Regions from separate parts of the Flavonifractor sp. An9 genome, predicted to be linked through region 2. Evidence: predicted binding sites of a transcription regulator. Region 2 holds the regulator's gene; the other holds the start of a gene.
What was found. Region 2 encodes Rex, which represses fermentation and respiration genes when NADH is low (regulators of the CRP and FNR family bind a similar motif). Its sites were predicted from a motif close to ATTGTTAANNNNTTAACAAT; they were not measured.

Region 1 (3,207 bases), on a different contig from region 2:
ACCGGCTGAGACAGGCCCAGCATACTGGTGAACTGAGCCAGGAAGTCGGAGAAGAAGCCGCCGGTGAAGAAGCCGATGACGGCAGAGGAAATGCCGCACATGATCATCAGCCGGATCAGCTGTCCGAAGCCACCCTTGGGGTGGACCTTGTGGTTGATGAAGGCGCAGGCCCCCGCCAGGATCAGGCCGTAGCCCAGATCGGCGAACATGAAGCCGAAGAAGAACACATAGAAGGGCATCATCAGCCCGTTGGGGTCCACACCGTCATAGGCGGGCAGGGAGTACATCTCCGTAATGGTGGTCAGCGGCTCGGTAAAGCGGTTGTTCTTCAGCTTCACCGGCACCACCGGGTAGTCCTCGGGCGCCGGGTCCTGGGTCTCCCAGCAGCAGGTGTACTGCCCCAGCTGCTCCAGCAGCTTTTTCTCGTCGGGGACAGGTACCCAGCCCTCCAGGAAGAAGGCGGAGCTGCTGTCCAGCAGGCGGCAGCGGGCCTCCTCCCGGGCGATCTCCTGATCCGCCCGGTCCAGGCACTGCTCCAGGGCGCCCTTTCTGGAGGCGTATTCCCCCACCTGGGCGATGGTGGACTCCAGCTCACGGGCGGCGTCGGCCAGCTGTTCATCCAGCCGCTTGTCGTTCTCCGCCGCCGTTCCCGTCCAGCCCCGCAGGGCCGCCCGGGAGAAGCCGTACTCCTTGAGCACCGCCTGGCAGTCCTCCTCCACGCTGCGGTGGCAGAGGAACACCAGATATTTCAGTTCGTTGTCCGCCCCCGCCCGCATGAGCTCATACAGGTCGGTGACCGCCCCCAGGGCCCCGTCCATGGCGTCCAGATCGGTGGACGCGGCCACGGTGCCGAAGGACACCGCCACCTCCGGGGTAGAGGCCGTCTCCAGGGGGATATCCAGCGCCAGCCAGGGAGCCAGCGCCAGCTTTTGAGTCCGCAGTTTGTTCTGCTCGGCGTACAGAGCCGAGATCTTCCGCTCCAGGGCCACCAGCTGCCCGGCGTCCGCCAGGCCGGTCCGGTAGGCCGCGTCGTCGAAGAGCTCTCCCTCTGTAATCACCGGTCTGGGGGTGAGGAGCCCGCCCTTCTGTTTGGGGCCGTACTTCTTCAGGGCTTTCAGGGCGTTCTCCACGCTGGAACGGGCATCCCTGGCCTCGTTCAGCGCCCCGGTGTCCGGCCGTGTGAGGCTGGCCCAGTCGGGGTCGTCCTTGCGGTCCCCCGGCTCGTCAATCTCCACACAGCCCAAATGCTGAAGCAGCCGCAGCATGGACTCCCGCTCGGATTGCATTCCGATGAGCCGCAGCCGCTTCATTTTCACAATGGACATCAGTTCTTCACTACCCTTCTCACGATGCTCTCAGCGGCGTCGGCCAGACGGCCCTCCGCCTTGGAGCGCAGGGCGTCGCAGGCCTTCTGCGTCTGGGCGTTGACCTCAGCGGCGTGCTTGGCCGCCGTTTCCTCCGCCGCCCGCATAAACTCACGGGCCTGGGCCTCGGCCTGAGCCCGGGCTTCCGCCAGCCGGGCCTTGCCAGCCCGCTCGGCCTCCGCCACGGTGCGCTTGGCCTCGGCCTGGGCCTCCGCCTTGCGCTGCTTGTTGGCCTGCTCGGCCTCAGTCACCTGCTTGATCGCTTCCAGAGACATACATTCACCGCCTTTCCCCATCTCTTGTCCCTCCGGACAATTTTCCCGATGTTACCTGAATCATACTTCAATCCCAGGCTGATTGCAAGTTTTAAAATTATGAGTTTAGTTTTTTATATGCATTTTTTCATCCTCAAAATCTTTTTATTTTCAGCTGTTTTTTTGTTAATCATGCAAATTCTTTAAATATTTTGCATGATTTTAATATGGCGCAAACTTCGTTAAATTCTTCACAAAAAATTTTGTGTATTTTTACCATAGTGTAAACAGGTAAAAAAAGGGCGCGCCGCGGCTGCGGCGCGCCCTTGGAGGCGGGGTTAGTCATCGCTGAGATAGTAAGGTTTCATCAGGCTGGGCTGCTCGGTGGAGTCCTTCTGGCCGTTGGAGCGCAGCACGATCTCCGGCGGACGGTCGGCACGGCCTCTGCCGCCCCGCTTCTTCCGTCCGCTCTTGGAGGCGGGGGCGGGGGACTGGGCCGCCGTCTGCTTCCCTCTCTGGGCCTTGGGCTGCTTCTGGGGCGTCTTCTCCTGAGTGGCCTGCTTCTCCTTGGGCCGCTTTTCCTTCCGGTTCTCCGTCTTCTCGGACCGGGGAGCGGGCTTCCGGGAGGCCAGCAGCCGGGCGGTGGCATCCATAATGATGTCGCTGGCCAGGGGATCGGGCCGGTGGAAGTCCTCAAACGCCGGCTCGGGCGCGGCAGGGCGGGTGGGAGCGGTGGCTACCAGGGCCTCCTCCAGGGTGGCGCTGTTGCGTACCCCCCGCCTGGACTTCTTCTTTTGTTCCAGCTGGGCGGGGGCAGGCTGCTCCGCCGCCTCAGCCGCTTTCTGGGCAGCCTTGGCCTTGCGCTCGGCAGCGGCGGCCTTGTTGGCGGCATCCCGCTGGCGGCGCTTCTCCTTGGCGGCGGCCCGGGCCTCGGCGTCCTCCGGGTTGATAATCCGGCCCTTCTTATCCTTGGGCAGGGGCTCAAAGACCTCCATGGGCCAGGGGTGGTCCTCCACCACCGGGATGGCCTTGCCCAGCAGCTTCTGGATGCCCTTGAGCTCCTCCTTCTCATTGATGTCGCAGAAGGAGATGGCGGTGCCGCCGTGGCCCGCCCGACCGGTACGGCCGATGCGGTGGACGTAGGTCTCGGGTACATCGGGCAGGTTGTAGTTAAAGACGTGGCTCAGCTCCTCGATGTCCAGGCCCCGGGCGGCGATATCTGTGGCCACCAGGGCGGTGACTTTGCCGCTCTTGAAGTCGGCCAGAGCCTGCTGCCGGGCGGTCTGGCTCTTGTTGCCGTGGATGGCGGCGGCGGCGATGCCAGCCTTCACCAGATCCCCGGCCACCTTGTTGGCGCCGTGCTTGGTGCGGGTGAACACCAGGGCATTCTTCACGTCGGGCTCCAGGATCAGGGAGGCCAGCAGCTTGGTCTTGTTGCCCCGGTCCACATAGTAGAGCTTCTGGTCGATGACCTCCGCCGGGGAGGACACCGGGTCCACCGCCACCTTCACCGGATTCACCAGCAGGGAGTCCACCAGTCCCTGGACCTCCGGGGGCATGGTGGCAGAGAAGAAGAGGGTCTGCTTCTT
Region 2 (3,207 bases):
TTTGCAGATGTTGGAGTCTCTGTTATCGCCATTCTCAACGCCATGCGGGCCATGCGCACCGCCAAGATGTAATAAAAAACGCGAGCCTTACGGCTCGCGTTTTTTGTGTTGTGCATTTAACTCAGACGCAGGGCGGAAACCTCGTTCAGCACGGTCTGCATGGTGGCCTTGTCATACCCGCCGTTGGAGGCAGTGCGGTCCAGCAGGATTCCGCCGTCCTTGGTGGGAGCAGAGAGGGCGCACACCGACAGATAGACTACCTGGGCCCGCAGGAAGGTGCCGCTCTCCAGCATGGTGCGTTCACTCTGACGGATGGCACCCAGCGTTACCCCCGCCTCCATGGCAGTCTGCCAGGTAAAGTCAGGATTGGTGCCAGTCTCGGAATAACCCAGCGCCCGGAGCACAAAGGTCATATACTCCCCTGCCGTAATGGTGTTGTTGGGGGCAAAGACCAGCTGACCGGCGGCGTTGGTACCAATGCCGGTAGTGTAGCCCTTTTCATAGGCATAGGCCAGATAGCGGTCGGCCCAACTGGGGCTGTCCACAAAGGGATTGGTTGCCGTACTGGACAGGGCGGCCTGTTCCTCCCCCAACAGGCGAATGAACATGACCAGGCCCTCCACCCGGACCGGCTGGCGCTCCAGCTCATAGCCGGAGCCGTAGGTGGCGCCGGTGCCCTTCAGAAGACCCATCTTAGTCAGACCGTCAGCCATCGCGTTATAATCTACGTTTCCGCTGGCGGAGAGGGTATAGCTTCCCTCCAGACAGAGGACTGCAGTATCAGAGGTCACAGTCACCGCCACAGCGGCGCTCTCCCCTGCCAGACAGCGGTGGCGGGCAGTCAGGCCACTGCCGGAGGCCACCGTATTGCCTGCCGTTGTATCCACCAGCACGCCACCGGAGGCCGTAGCACTTCCTGCCAGCAGCATCACACCGGAGCCGGAGGTAAGGGTCAGCACATCGCCCTTTTTAAAGCGCAGGTCATTGAGTCCGGACGTTCCGCCTGCTTGGGCCAAATATGCGGAATGCTCGCTGTTGAGTTGGTTCAGCGCCTGATGATAGACAGGTGCCGTCAATTCCTCCACCCGCTGCTCCGCCTGCTTCAGGGCCTCATCGGTAAACGTACCATTTACATAACTTTTGCTCACCAAAGACTGGTCGGCGGCTACCACCGCCCCGCAGCTCACCAGGATCACCCCGGCAAGCAAGATTGCCGCTGCTTTTTTCATGCGTCCTCCGAGATCATATAGCTGAGGGCCAACAGGCTGTCCGCAAAGTGAACATCTTCAATGACCACGCCCGGCGCCTCCACCGTCAGCTCGCTGTTAGTAAAATTCCAGATACCCCGTACACCGGCTCGCACCAGTCGACTGGCGGTGGTATTGGCAACGCTCCGGGGCACGGTCAATACACCGATGCTGGCCGGATGCTCCACCAGATACTCCTCCAGCCGATCCACATGATAAATGGGCACGCCAGAGCGAGTCTGGCCCACGATCTCCGGGGCCACGTCAAAGGCCGCGGCCAGCGCCACACCCGAGCGCTCAAAGTGGAAGTTCTCCATCAGGGCCCGGCCCAGATTGCCCGCGCCCAGAATAACCGCCGTATGTCCCCGGTTCATACCCAGGATATCAGAGATCTCATCCCGCAGTTTCTCCACGTTATAACCATATCCCTGCTGGCCAAATTCCCCAAAGCAGGACAGATCCTGCCGGATCTGGGAGGCTGTCAATCCCATGGAGCGGCCCAGAGCACTGGATGAAATACGCTCCACACCGGCCGTATGCAGGTCCGTCAAATGGCGGTAATACCGGGGCAGCCGCCGAATCACCGCACTGGACACCTTTTGCTTTCTCATGCGCCATCACACTCGTTCCAGAGGATATCTTTCCTATTCAGTTTACTCAAAACCGGCCCCGATGTCAACGCCTCACGGGCAATTCCTCCGTTGACGGCATAGAGTGGAAAGAAAAGGAGGAATGCAACTTGGCCGCAACAGGAACCATTCTGACCCGGGTATTTACGTCCCGGGCCCAGATCCCGGTGGCAGGCGCCACCGTAGCTTTTACCCAGCGGGGCACCGAAGGACGCCACACCCTGCTGGCCCTGCGGGTCACCGACGCCAATGGCCGCACCACACCGGTTCAGGTAGAAACGCCTGACGCCTCAGCCAGCGAGTCTCCCGGCACCGTCACTCCCTTTGCCGTGTGTGATATCTGGGCTGAGACCCCGGGCTATGAACTGCTGGTGGTGGAGAACGTCCAGATCTTTGCCGGCACCCAGACCTTGCAGGAGCTGGAGCTCATCCCTCTGCCGGAGCAGTCTGCCATTCTGCTGCCGGAGGACCCGGTCAACGTACCGCCTCAGAATCTGTAAAGGAGGGATACCATGCCAGAATCGCTGCCCATTACCCCCTATGTGCCGCAATACATCACCGTCCATCTGGGCCCGCCGGGCTCCAGCGCGGAGAATGTGACGGTATCCTTTCCGGAGTATGTGAAAAACGTGGCCTCCAGCGAGATCTACCCCACCTGGGAGCCCGCCGCCCTCCAGGCCAACATCCTGGCCATCATCTCTTTCGCACTTAACCGGGTATACACCGAGTTCTATCCCAGCCGGGGCTACCCCTTCAATATCACCTCCTCCACCGCCTACGACCAGAAATTTATCAAGGGCCGTAACATCTTTGAAAATATCAGCCAGCTGGTGGATGAGATGTTCAACTCCTACATACGGCGCATCGGCTTTGTAGAGCCTCTGGCCGCCAAATTCTGCAACGGCACCACCGTCACCTGCGACGGGCTGTCCCAGTGGGGCAGCCAGGCCATGGCGGAACAGGGGGCGGACTATATGACCATCCTGCGCTCCTACTACGGCGATAACATTGAGCTGGTGACCAACGCCCCGGTCCAGGGCATCCGCTACTCCTACCCCGGCTATCCTATCCGCCGGGGAGACAGAGGCGAGGCGGTCCAGCGCATCCAGGTCATGCTCAACCGTATCTCCCGGGACTACCCAGCCATACCCAAGGTCTACCCGGTGGACGGGGTTTTTGGTCCCACTACGGAGGCAGCGGTAGAGAAATTCCAGTCCATCTTTGACCTGACCCCCGACGGTATCGTGGGCAACTCCACCTGGTACAAGATGGTGTTTCTCTATGTAGGGGTGCTGGATCTGGCAGAGCTCATCAGTCAGGGGCAGACCTAT

Region 1: the regulator Rex is predicted to act here: its motif matches at 1,857-1,876, upstream of B5G40_RS12730 (V-type ATPase subunit subunit G family protein).

The regions. Positions count from the first base shown of each region.
Region 1 is NZ_NFHC01000021.1:46,052-49,258, reverse strand. It holds gene B5G40_RS12735 (V-type ATP synthase subunit I) at 1-1,325, opposite strand, end outside; gene B5G40_RS12730 (V-type ATPase subunit subunit G family protein) at 1,325-1,639, opposite strand; gene B5G40_RS12725 (DEAD/DEAH box helicase) at 1,957-3,207, opposite strand, start outside.
Region 2 is NZ_NFHC01000006.1:47,106-50,312, forward strand. It holds gene B5G40_RS05985 (heavy metal translocating P-type ATPase) at 1-72, shown strand, start outside; gene B5G40_RS05990 (S-layer homology domain-containing protein) at 117-1,229, opposite strand; gene B5G40_RS05995 (redox-sensing transcriptional repressor Rex) at 1,226-1,858, opposite strand; gene B5G40_RS06000 (spore cortex-lytic protein) at 1,987-2,376, shown strand; gene B5G40_RS06005 (peptidoglycan-binding protein) at 2,389-3,207, shown strand, end outside.